DNA from 4 places in the Salinicoccus sp. CNSTN-B1 genome. Region 1 is predicted to be linked to each of the others. Evidence: riboswitches for the same ligand, from Rfam matches in the RefSeq annotation. Region 1 holds a riboswitch; each other region holds the start of a gene.
What was found. Region 1 has a riboswitch for thiamine pyrophosphate ahead of tenA (thiaminase II). Riboswitches for the same ligand answer to the same signal wherever they lie in the genome.
Positions count from the first base shown of each region.

Region 2: another riboswitch for thiamine pyrophosphate. It lies ahead of ACYF68_RS11045 (thiamine phosphate synthase); the one in region 1 lies ahead of tenA (thiaminase II).
Region 3: another riboswitch for thiamine pyrophosphate. It lies ahead of ACYF68_RS10780 (YkoF family thiamine/hydroxymethylpyrimidine-binding protein); the one in region 1 lies ahead of tenA (thiaminase II).
Region 4: another riboswitch for thiamine pyrophosphate. It lies ahead of ACYF68_RS09510 (ECF transporter S component); the one in region 1 lies ahead of tenA (thiaminase II).

Region 1 covers NZ_JBTWMN010000004.1:169,565-172,773, reverse strand. Annotated here, with positions in the region: gene thiM (hydroxyethylthiazole kinase) at 1-405, opposite strand, end outside; gene thiD (bifunctional hydroxymethylpyrimidine kinase/phosphomethylpyrimidine kinase) at 409-1,203, opposite strand; gene tenA (thiaminase II) at 1,204-1,881, opposite strand; TPP riboswitch at 1,952-2,051, opposite strand; gene ACYF68_RS01065 (metal ABC transporter solute-binding protein, Zn/Mn family) at 2,273-3,175, opposite strand.
Region 2 covers NZ_JBTWMN010000004.1:1,874,378-1,877,586, forward strand. Annotated here, with positions in the region: partial or broken gene ACYF68_RS11030 (thiazole synthase) at 1-82, opposite strand, end outside; gene thiS (sulfur carrier protein ThiS) at 84-284, opposite strand; partial or broken gene ACYF68_RS11040 (NAD(P)/FAD-dependent oxidoreductase) at 247-1,383, opposite strand; gene ACYF68_RS11045 (thiamine phosphate synthase) at 1,376-1,969, opposite strand; TPP riboswitch at 2,021-2,130, opposite strand; partial or broken gene ACYF68_RS11050 (aconitate hydratase) at 2,553-3,209, opposite strand, start outside.
Region 3 covers NZ_JBTWMN010000004.1:1,836,426-1,839,634, forward strand. Annotated here, with positions in the region: partial or broken gene ACYF68_RS10775 (SDR family NAD(P)-dependent oxidoreductase) at 157-801, opposite strand; TPP riboswitch at 1,005-1,103, shown strand; gene ACYF68_RS10780 (YkoF family thiamine/hydroxymethylpyrimidine-binding protein) at 1,166-1,591, shown strand; gene ACYF68_RS10785 (YkoF family thiamine/hydroxymethylpyrimidine-binding protein) at 1,543-1,743, shown strand; gene ACYF68_RS10790 (VOC family protein) at 1,781-2,083, opposite strand; partial or broken gene ACYF68_RS10795 (DUF7916 family protein) at 2,399-3,209, shown strand, end outside.
Region 4 covers NZ_JBTWMN010000004.1:1,608,106-1,611,314, reverse strand. Annotated here, with positions in the region: gene ACYF68_RS09515 (ABC transporter ATP-binding protein) at 1-1,122, shown strand, start outside; TPP riboswitch at 1,171-1,261, shown strand; gene ACYF68_RS09510 (ECF transporter S component) at 1,332-1,910, shown strand; gene ACYF68_RS09505 (ABC transporter ATP-binding protein) at 1,916-3,209, shown strand, end outside.

The DNA of each region.
Region 1 (3,209 bases):
GTCGACCCCCTTCATATTGCTTTCAGCTCCTGATAGTGCATGCATCTCTCCGGGATTCCCCTTTATGAGTGAAACTTTATGGCGTGACAATAATTGTTCTGTAATCTCGACTCTGAAGCGTGAAGCACCAAATCCGACTGGATCAAATACAATCGGCACATCATTCCTGTTTGCTTCCTTCATCATCTCATCCATGACCTGTAGTTTGGATTGATCTGCAGTACCGATGTTGATGAGGAGTGCAGAAGCGGATTTCATCAGATCTGAAGCTTCTGCGACTTCCCCGCCTACAAGTGGCGAAGCGCCAATCGCAAGGAGCCCATTAGCCGTGAAGTTTTTGACGACATCATTTGTGATGCAGACAACAAGCGGGTTCATCTCTCTGAGTCTATTTACATTATCCATGAATTACTCTCCTTTATAGCTGAAATGGCTGACCGGTCCATTACCTTTTCCGATATTTGGGTTATGTCTGATTGCCGAAGTGATATAGCGCTTAGCGGTACGGAAACTTTCTTCGATTGATTTCCCCTTGGCCACCTCTGCTGTCATCACTGCTGAAAATGTGCATCCTGTGCCATGTGTGTTGGTTGTATCGATACGCGTTTCACTGAGTTCTATTGCGTTGTCTGCAGTAAATAAATAGTCTGTGGGGCCTGAATCCAGATGTCCGCCTGTTATTACAACGCTCTGCACCCCGATGTCATTCAGGAAAATATCGGCAGCTTTCTTGATATCCCCCTCACTACTGATTTGTTGGCCACTGATCTTCTCTGCTTCATGTATGTTTGGTGTAACGGTCAAAGCAAGGGGTAAAAGCTGTGTTCTGAGAAATTCAGCAGCATCTCCATCTATGAGTGGATCACCGCTTGTGGCAATCATGACCGGATCGATGATATAGGGGACTTGGTGGCGTTCAACACACTCTTTTATGACTGCCATCATCTCTTCGTTGGCAATCATGCCGCTTTTCATGGCGTCTGGTACTTCGTCGGAAAAGATGCTGTCCAATTGCTCCTGTAGAAACTGTCCCGGGATATTATGGACATCTTGGACGCCGATGGTATTTTGTGCGGTCAGGGCGGTGATTGCAGCCATTCCAAACACCTCTTGTGAATGGAAGGTTTTGATATCAGCCAAAACACCAGCGCCGCCAGTCGGATCGGTCCCTGCAACAGTCAACGCAATGGGCATTCTAGACATTCATATCCACCCCGCCCAGTGTTCTCTTGTCATCGCCATATTGAAGAACCGCCTTTCATGCTCTGCACTCTCTCTGAAATTTTTGCGCAGCAGGCCTATTTCATCATCATTCATATTCTCCGCTTCTTTGTCGATGGCGTTGAACATCACATCAGCCGTCTCATCGATATTGCTACTGTAGAATTCGAACCATCCCCGGTATTGGTGGTTTTCCTGGAATACGTTTTGCGCCATCGCCTTTTCCGCCAACTTTTGATAGATGTAGGGGCACGGTGCCATGGCACTTAATGTGAATGCGATATTTTCCTTAGCATAGGCGTTATAGTACATATGTTTAATATAATGATCGGCAGAAGGATACCATTCTCCATCCTTTATGATTTCTGCATATGGCTTTCCTACAGCTCTTGCCAAAACTTCATGTGCCTCGACCTCTCCCCCAAGTATGAAACGCATCTCTTCGAGAAGATATTCCATCATGTCCTTGGAAGTGGTCTTCGAGATCAGCATGGCATAAATATTTGCGAATTCTTCAAGATATAATGCATCTGCCTGAAGATAGTGGATGAGTGAAGCGTGATCAATATCTTCATTTATGAGCCCCTGGATGAAATCATCCCCGTATATTTCGTCAATAAACTGCTCTGCATCCTGCTTCAATTGTGTACTTAACATCATAATCCTCCTATTTAGAATGATAAAAACCCATTTCCAGCGTAGGAAATGGGTTTAGTATGAAGACAGGATATGTCCGACCATCCCACATTCCTTACGCTGGCATTATCCAGATCAAGTCAAAGGGATCGGTCTGTGACCGTCTCAGCTAAAAAGCACCCCTAGTGGTGTTGCGTATTCAGTTGATTATCATGTTAGCCGACTCATTCCTCAAAGTCAAATATGGATATGAGTCATCAGACTGTCAATGTGTTTCAATGATTTCCCGGGAAATTTGACGACATCAATGATAGATAGAACATCGAGGGTCATCAACCATTAAAAAAGATATGGCCACACGGCCATATCTTTTACTCGGCGCTCAACTCGTCATGGATCAGATTGATGTTGTAATTCAGATACTTGATATAGGTGTCCACTTCTTCTCCCGGTTTTCCAATTTCATCGGAATAGATGGGTTTTTTGGAAAAGGAACGCCCGTCTGATCGGAGACGGTCTCCATCGGACGCGGATCGACGTTCGATTCGATGAAGAGTACAGGCACGTCATTTTCTTCAATGAATGAAACAAGTGAATTTATCTGGTTGGGTGAACCGGTATCTTCAGTATCAATTGCCCATATATACCCTTCCTTCAAACCGTAATCACTGGCAAGATATTGGAAGGCGCGTTCACTTGTAACAAGTACCCGACCTTCTTTCGGAATGTCATCTATCTTCTGTTGGTACTCCCCTTCTACATCTTTCAATCGTTTAAGATATTCGTCAGCCCGCTTCTCGTAGTTTTCTTTTCTTTCCGGGTCTTTTTCAATGAAAGCGTCACGCATATCCTCTGCCATCTTTATCCCCACTTTAGGACTGATGAAAGCATGCGGGTTGATTTCTTCTGCTTGGGTCTCTTCATCAGTGATGTACATCGGTTCGATGCGGTCTGATAGGGAGTAGACATCGTCTAGGTCCTGATTGACGGAATCGATCATTTTAAAGAACCAACCATTTCCACCACCCTCAAGGTTCAAGCCATTATAGAAAAGAATATCCGCGTCAGTGGCCTTTTTCATGTCTTTAGGAAGTGGTTCGTATTCATGGGGATCCGTGCCGGTCGGTACGAGGTTATGAATGTCGACATCCTCGCCTCCAATCTCACGGGCGAGATCCTCTAGAATCGTAAAGGATGTGACCACTTTCAATTTATCATCCTCATTCGCTTCACCCGCAGCACTGCTTTCATTTGAACAAGCATTCAACACTAGTACGACCATCAACAGGCCGATCAGATAAGTAATCTTATTCTTCATGTTTAATCTCTCCTAAAAATTTATAATGGCTCAT
Region 2 (3,209 bases), 1.7 Mb from region 1:
GGGCCTGTATCGCTTCGTCTTCAAACTTTCCTGTTCCAAGCAGCAGTCTTGCTTTTAATTCAAACCGTCCTATTCTAAACATGTTATCCGCCTCCTACAAATTCCAACAGTTCCAGCCTGTCTGATTCTCTTACGATATATTCATTGAAATCCTTCTTCTTTACGAGCACATCATTGTATTCGACGACGATGCGCTCCACGTCCAACTCAAGAGATGCCAATACTTCTTCGATAGTCATCTCACAGTCAAATGTGAATGGATCCCCATTGATTGTACACTTCACTGTTTACGCCTCCTTTTGTTAATTGGAATTCCTTGAGCACTTCGGGCCTCTGATTTTTGATGACCCACTCCGCCACGAGTTCTCCGATGAGGGGGACAGCAGGATACCATTCCGGTAGTGGCCAGTGATGACAAAAAGGCCCGGCTCCAGCTCATCCATGATCGGCCTTTCGTCTGCGGTATATGGTCGGACCCCGACCATTTCTTCAACATCCGGCACGCGGCGAGGCAAGGTATATGCTCCTCTGCCTGCCGCTTCAGCCATTCCACGCCCGCATCCGAGACACCGACCGTAAGATCGTCGAAATAGCTGGTTGCACCGATCAGGAACCGATTCTTATTCTTCGGTACGATGTAGCACCCACTCGTTGTAAAAACCGTCTGTTCGAGCGCCAGGCCATCATGTTCGACGAGAAGAACTTCCCCTTTAACCCCCGTAACTGGCATGTCCGCCCTATATTCACCCAATAATTTCCCGCTCCATGCCCCGCCGGCGATGATTACTTTATCTGCATGTATCTCGCCGGATGAAGTGATCAAGGTATAGCCATCAGATTTTTTGGCCACATGGTGGACTTCAGTACGGCCAAAGCGGTCGATGCCCGATGCGGTGAGTGAGACAAGCAGTGCGTTTGTATATTTCCAGGCGTTGATCTGTCCGTCATCTGGTATATGGATGGCCCGGTTACGGTATGCCACTGCCCCCAGCGTCAAAGTCTCGAGTTCCGATTTGGACAATAGGCGGACCTTGGGATCCCGATAATGCAGAAAATCATATTGGGCGTCGAGACCCGGAATATCCTCCGCATGAGAGGCCATCTTGATCAGCCCGCTCCGTCTATACTCGATATCAATCCCATTTTCATCCATGAATTCCCGGCTCAAGGCTTCGAACTTATCCCTCGATGCGACTGCCAATCTGTATAGCGCGCTGTCCGCTTTAAATTCATTCTGCGCCCGAGCATGCCACCTGCTTTGTAGGAAGCGTGCTTCCCCGGCACATCACGGTCTATTACTGCAATCTTCATGCCTGACCGATGGAGTGTTTTTGCTATCGACATACCGATGACACCAGAACCGACAATTGCGACATCATACATCCTTACACCACATCCTTCTCACCGCCTTAATCTCTTCAATGCTCTGGTCCATGAATAATGAAATGGCACAGATACCGCTGAATCCGTCCGGCAGACTGTCTATCGTATAGTGGTTGATGCCGCCGATGGCCATTACCGGCATATCCATTTCCGTCGCCCGTTCCGTTTCTTCCCGGGACCTCGGCGGCACGCCCTTTTTAGAAGCGCTTTCAAAAACATGTCCGAAATGCACGTAATCCAGTCCATGGGACCGGGCCTTTCTGATACTTTCCACGGAATGTGTTGACATGCTTACAGTAACCTCTGGGTACTTGGCTTTATATGCATATGCCAACGGGTCGTCTTCCTTGAAATGGATTGCAGTGAGGTGGAAGGCTTCCAGCACACTCACATCACTATGGATAATCAACTTCTGTTTTGGAAAACCCTTATCCAACAGTCCATTGATGAACTGCTTCAGTTCTCCTGAATCCATGGGCGTCCTCAGCAACAGACGGTCGATGACAGGTGCTATGTCGATAAAGTGCCCCAAATCTTCAGCATTCAAAGTTTTGTAATGTGTAATCGCGATAAATATGGTTCCCACCCCAAATAAAAAAGCGTTATTTTTCTTGTAGAAAAATAACGCGTCAAGTTTCTTCAATTAACGTCACTTTCCTACGCCAGTATGAACTGGATCAGGTTCAAGGAATCCCAAAGTCACTACTTTGGTCTCAGCCTTTAACAAAGGCACTTCCAGTGATTTCGTTTCTTATTCAATTGATGGATCTTTCAGGCGAACTTTACTAGAGTATCGCTTTCTAATAAATATTCTAACCCATATCATTACATAATACAATCATTGGGATGCGGCCACTTTGTATGAAGAAAGCCGGAAGACCATTTGAAATCACACTTTCGAGGGCTTTCTCTGTGGCACTCACCCAATCGGGAATTGGCACAGCCTGTGCCATTATCCACCTTACCTACTCTGGCTGTAATGAGGGATCGGCCCATCCAAAGCTTTCTGTGCCTCAAAAAAGAAGGACTTCATGTTTTATCCAATCCAGATGGGATTTGTTTCATGACTGGCCCATCAGCGGCCGGTCAACTATGGATTAGGCCAGTATTGTATCAATATTAAAATAGTGGACGTGCTTTTGCACGCCCACTATTTTTCTGACCGTATCTTATTGACGCTGCTTCGCCCAGTTGATGATGCCGCCGGCGAGCAGGATGTCGAGGTCACGCCCTGTCAGACTGTGGTGGACAGTGATTTCTTCATCCGCGTCTTTCAGTCGGATGGTGAATGTGTCCGTATCCCGGATGGTCTGGTGGATATTGCGGAATTCCAGTACATCCCCTTCGCCAATCTTCTGGTGATCGGCCGGGTCATCAAATGTCAACGGCAGGATGCCGAAGTTGATGAGGTTCTGCAGATGGATCCGCGCAAAATCTTTGACCAGGACAACTTTCAGGCCGAGGTAACGTGGGGCGAGTGCCGCATGTTCCCGACTGGACCCTTGTCCGTAGTTGTTCCCGGCGACGATCATATGACCGCCTTCTTCACGTTTTTCTGCTGCCCGTTCGGTGTAGGTTTCATCCACTCCTTCGAAGACGAAGGAACTGATTTTCGGGATGTTACTGCGGAACGGCAACACCCTCGAGCCACCTGCCAGAATTTCGTCTGTAGAGATATTGTCTGCCATCTTAAGTATGACCGGCAAGTCGAAATTATCCTCTATTGGATCGAAATTCGGGATGGATGATACGTTCGGTCCTTTTTCCAGCTCGATGTTCTCTTTGTCCTTAGGCGGCGCCTCCAGCATCTCACCCTTCTTGACGGC
Region 3 (3,209 bases), 1.7 Mb from region 1:
AGCTGCTAAGAGCACCCACTTAAGATAACAATCCTCGCTGAAATAATCAAACAGCCTTCCACAACACTACCATCCGCATCTTTCCGGATATGATATTGAATGGGGTTCAACAAAAAAGGCACCAGACCATCTGTCTGATGCCTTGCCCCTGCAAAACTACTGGGCGGTATAGCCGCCATCTACAAGGAGGGTCGTGCCAGTCGTAAACCCTTTCTCCGCCAGGAATACCACTGCGTGTGCAATCTCTTCAGGCTTGCCGAACTTGCCGATCGGGTGCTTGTCGACGAGAGCATCATAAAACTCTCCTAATGCGTCCTTATTCACCATACTGGCATCGACATAGCCCTGAGCTACTGCACTGACGCGGATGTTATCCTTGGCATACTGTAATGCAACGGATTTCGTCATTAAGTTTATTGCGCCCTTGGAAGCATTATAAGCAAATGCCGTCGGTTCGCCTACACTGCCGAGAATGGATGCGGTATTGATGATCGCCCCGCCTCCAGCCTTCTGCATTTCAGGAATGGCATGCTTCGAACCGTAGAATACGCTGTCCTGGTTGACTCTGATCACTTTATGGTAATCTTCGTAGGAAAGCTTGTGCGTCTCACCCTGGACACCGATTCCGGCGTTGTTGAACATGATATTCAGATGTCCAAACTTTTCCACGGCGGGAGCAACGCCTTTTTTAAAATCCTCTTCCACTGATACGTCGATCCATTGAAATGCGACGTCACCATGGCCTGCCAAATTTCCTTCTGCTTTCCTACTTGCGTTTCCATCATCATCTGCAATTGCGACTTTGACTCCTTTTCCAGGAACGTTTGTGCTACTTTGTCCTTAAGTCCCAAAGCGCATCTCTTTTAATGACCGTATCCGTTCACGATACAGATACCCATTTGTTTCAATTTTCAAACTTTTAAGCGCCATTTATTTTTAATCATCTGAAGCTGTCACTTGTAGTCGATGGCCGATCACATGTATGATGGGGGTGAAACTGCATACCGATGCACTGGGGGCGCTATATGAAGCTGAGACGGATCACCGGACCCCTACGACCCGATCTGGATAACACCAGCGTGGGGAAGTGCAGCTGATATACCTTCATGCTGCATTCCTATCGGATTGCAGTCTTTTTATATCAATATTCAGGAGGTATGGCATTATGGGAAATGAATACAGTTCAAAACAGCCTGTAGGCTGTCAATTCAACTTGAGTGTGATGAGCGATGACTTCGTGGATGTCATCCTATCGGCTTTGGAGAAGACCGAAACTGCTGAAGTCATGATGGAGACGGATGACGTATCATCCTGGGTGCACGGCTCGATATCCGACGTTTTTGCTGTCGTGGAGTCGATCTACTTAAACGCCGCACAGACCGGCAAGCACGTGGCGATGAGCGGCACATTTTCAGCCGGGTGCCCCGGGCTCAAGAGGAGGACGATTCCAAAACACCGGCCGGTTCGACAGCGCCGCGTAGAGATGTGGCGCAACAGGCCGGATGCAAATTCGCGCTCTATCCGCTGGGTACTGGGGACTACATGGAGATTATCCAATCCCGCATCAATACAGCAGCGGATGAAGGTGTAAAGGTGAGCGCCGGTCATGGTGCCACACGACTGGATGGGGACGTCCGTGACATCTTCAATGCCTTGGAATCCGCGTTTTTGAAAGTACAGGAAGCGGCAGGACATACCGCCATGACCTTCACCCTCTCATCAAACAGCCCTTCCAACCGCTGATTGACTACGGCCCACCTCAAAGAGGCGGGCCGTATTTCTATATGATCAGCATATCGTCATCATCAAACTCCCAGTCAGCACCATAGGCGACTTCCCAGTAGTAGCCGTCCGGATCTTTGAAGTATCCGCTGTAGCCGCCCCATGAGGTTGGGCTCGCTTCCCTGGTGACAATGCCCCCTGATTTTTTGGCCCGCTCCAGTATGTGATCGACCTCCGCTTCAGACTTCGCATTAAATGCCAAGGTGATGCCGTTGAAGCCATGTGTCATGTCCATCGCATCCGCTCCGGTCTCTGTGGCAAGTGTGTCGAGCGGATACAATGCCAGTTTCGATCCCTTCATCCTGAAAAAGATGATTTCTATTTCTTCCTCATCCCCATTATGATCGACTCCAATCCAAGTTTCCTATAGAAGTCGACGGAAACTGAAATATCCTTGACGCCAAGTGTAATCAGATTGATTCTGTCCATGGCCATTCCCCTTTTCAGATAAGGTAGTATAGAAAATGTATTTTTACATTGTAAATATACCATATATATTTGACGGTGGCAGAGTATGGGCCGAAATATATTTTCAGTACACCCCCGCATCCGCTTCAAACTGGTCAGCGGGGCCATTTTTATATAGAATGAGGGCAAAGAAGGAAGACGATCCATTATGAAACGATTACTGGACTGTAATGCATCTGATTTCAAAGGCATATCCGGCCGGGATCTGAAACAATCCATCCAGGCAAGTGAAGGCCAGGTGATGCTCGCAGAGACGATGGCCACCGTGCCCCCACTCTACCCGGACATCACCAATGCAGAACTGGCCGCTTCATTCGGAGCGGATATGCTGCTGTTCAACCTGCTGGATGTCTTCGAACCGAAAGTAGAAGGACTGGTCCCATCTGTCCGCACAGAGCTCATGCAGGAAATCAAACAGCTTACAGGGCGGCCGATCGGACTCAACCTTGAACCGGTCGACCTCGATGCCGAAGAGATTGAAGCGCTCGACACCATCAACCGCGGGCGTGTCGCCTCCAAAGAAGCACTAACGGCTGCCCAGACGCTCGGTTTCGACTTCATCTGCCTTACCGGCAATCCAAAAACAGGCGTCTCAAATGATGAAATCGCCCTCGCCATAGCGCGTGCCCGGAAGATATTCGGCGAAGATACACTGATCATCGCCGGCAAATGCATGGCGCTGGTGTCGCCAATGAAACAGGCAGTACCATCATCACCAATGAAGCCCTCAACACCTTCATCCGTGCAGGCGCCGATGTCATTCTGATGCCGGCACCCGGCACGGTCCCCGGCATCACCGTGGAAGACGCCCAGCAATATATCACCCATATCCATTCACAAGGTGCACTTGTGATGTCCACGATCGGGACCAGCCAGGAAGGTGCCGATGCCGCGACCATCCGCCAGATTGCCTTAAACGCCAAGATGGCCGGGGCCGACATCCATCACATCGGAGACGC
Region 4 (3,209 bases), 1.4 Mb from region 1:
ATGGTATCCGGACAGGAAATCGTTAAAGTCTTTTCGCAGGAAGAAACGGCCATCCGCAACTTCAGCGACAAGGCGGCGAACTTGAGGGAGATCACTTTTTGGGCCTTCCTGTATGCAGGTCTGATCCCGAAGATCATGAACATGCTGAATAATGTCAGCTTTACGATTGTTGCCGGGGCCGGTGGCCTGCTTGTGTTCTATACAGACGGGCTTGTGACCATCGGGACGATTGTCGTCTTCGCTGAATATGCCCGCCAATTCACACGGCCCCTGGCTGACCTTTCGAACCAGTTCAACCAGGTGCTGTCGGCTCTTGCCGGCGCAGAGCGGGTTTTTGGAATCATCGATTCGGAGACTGAAACAGATGCAGGTCATATCGAGGATGTGACGATCCGCGGAGAAATAGAATTTGACGACGTCTCATTCTCTTATGATGCTGATCAAGAGAAGTCGACGATCAATCAACTAAGCTTCAAGATCGATGCCGGCGAATCGGTTGCGCTCATCGGCGCGACCGGCGCAGGCAAGACGACGGTCATGCAGCTGCTTGCCCGTTTCTATGAGACAGACGAGGGTGAAATCCGCATCGACGACCGGAACATATTGGATTATAAACGTACGGCAGTGCGTTCACAGACGGCGTTTGTGCTTCAGGATCCATACCTGTTCGAGGCGACGATCCGCGAAAATATACGATATGGTAAATTGGATGCGACAGACGATGAAGTCATTGAAGCGGCAAAACTCGCTAATGCTCATGAGTTCATCATAGAGCTTGAAAATGGCTATGATACTGTGCTCGAGGCCGATGAGGGCTTCGTCTCCCAAGGACAGAAACAACTCATTTCCATAGCGAGAGCTCTGATAACTGATCCGGCGATACTGCTTCTTGACGAGGCGACGAGCAGCATAGACACGGTTACGGAACTGAAGATCCAGGAGGCGCTTGAACGATTGATGAAGGACCGTACAAGCATCATCATCGCGCATAGATTGAATACAATCAAAGCCGTGGATCGTATATTCGTCATGGAACTCGGCGAACTCGTTGAAAGCGGCAGTGAAGAAGAACTGCTTGAAGCGGGTGGCAGATATCATCAGATGATTGCGGACAACAAGTGATTTTACAAAAGCCTGAGAATACGCTATCATATATTCAATTGAATAATAGCACACCACTAGGGGTGTCCTTTCGGACTGAGAATTACCCTTATCACCTGATCTAGATCATACTAGCGTAGGGAAGTGGCATATTACATAGTATTAATATGCACACCACTACATTAGTGGTGTGCTTTTTTATTCTCTAATAATTTTAGGAGGGTATCAAAATGAAGAAAAGAAAAGCATTAACATTGACGGACGTTTTGGTGACCGTCGTCGTTTCACTGGTATTCGCAGTCATCTACTCGGTTTGGGGCGCTTTTTACACAGCCTTGAAGCCTCTTGGCATCCATCTGAATGAATTGGTCTACGGGATGTGGTTCATCGCCCCTGTAGTCGTATATCTGATCATCAGAAAACCGGGGGTTGCATTGATTGCGGAATTTGCAGCAGCCTCGGCTGAAACCATAGTCCTGCTGCAGTTCGATGTCATGCTTATCATCTATGGACTTATACAAGGGTTGGCCTGTGAACTTGTTTTTGCAATTGTACGATATAAAAGTACAGCGTTGATGGTCGCTGTATCAGCGGGAACAGCAGCGGCACTCTCTACACTGCCATTGGACTGGTACTATGGTTACCTTGCCCATCTCGAGACATGGAACCTGATTCTGATGGCTGGCTTCAGGATATTGAGTGGGGCAGTGGTCGCAGGGTGGCTTGCGCATATCCTCTATAGAGCATTGCTTGAGACGGGTGTTCTTAAACTGCTCGGTCAGTATAAGGAAATAGAAAAGGAGGCATAGATGGGATGGAAGTGGTGAATATGGCACTGCAGTTTCGAGGTGCCCATGACCCATTGTTTACGGACATGAACCTGCAGATAGAAAAAGGTGAAAAAGTTCTGATAGTGGGACCAAGTGGTTCCGGAAAAAGTACGTTATTGAATATATTGAGTGGCCTCATGCCACGCGTCATTGATGCACTGCTGGAAGCGGACCATATGGATTTACCTGATGGGGGTGCTGTGGTCTTTCAAGATCCCGATTCCCAGTTCACCATGCCTACAATCGGTGAAGAACTTGCTTTCATAATGGAGAACAATCAAGTGCATATTGACGATATGACTTCGAATGCCTTGTCAGCATTAGAAGCAGTGGGTTTGAGAAAGCCTCTTGAGACCCAAATCAGCAGCTTATCGGGAGGCATGAAGCAAAAACTGGCGATTGCTTCTGCATTGCTGCAGAAAGCCGATACTTTCTTTCTCGACGAGCCGACAAGCATGTTGGATGAAAACACTGCCTGTTCTTTATGGGAAATGATTCAGGAAGTGTGGGAAGAGCGTACCGTAGTAATTGTCGAACACCGGGTTGAACACGTGTGGTTTAGAGTGGATCGGATTATTTTGTTGAATGATGAAGGCTGTATCGTCGCTTCCGCTACACCAAGTGAGATGTTAAGTGACAATAGGGAAGCTTTGGATGCTCTAGGAGTGTGGCATCCACATTCATGGCAGAATGCCCCACGATTCACCAAAAGCACAGATAATGGCGCCCCGCTTCTCCAGATTAATGACCTTTCGATAAATAGAGTAGGAAGCGAGCTGCTCAGTGTGGATGATCTGCATATTCCTAAAGGGCAATGGATTACACTGGAAGGGGAGAATGGGAGCGGAAAATCAAGTTTCATGATGGCAGTCATGAAGCTGATGCAGACACGAGGAGAAGTCATATTCGAAGACCGTCCTATACGAAAGACCAAACAATTCCAAGGGGCACTCTATCCGGTTTTTCAGAACCCCGAGCTCCAATTCATCACCAACAGTGTCTTTGATGAAGTGTTCATCAATCTGGAAATGCATCATGATGAATCAGCAGCTGAGAAGAAGACTGGACAGGTGCTCTCACGGATGGGTCTATCCCATATCAAAAGACTGCATCCGCTTGAAATATCAACAGGCCAAAAGAGGCGGTTAAGTGTCGCAACCGCACTTGGTGGCATCCCGCAGATCATCTTTTTGGACGAACCGACCTTCGGCTTGGACGCGCGCCACACATTCAAACTGCTCGAACTGATTCATGAGCTGGTCGAAGACGGTACGACGA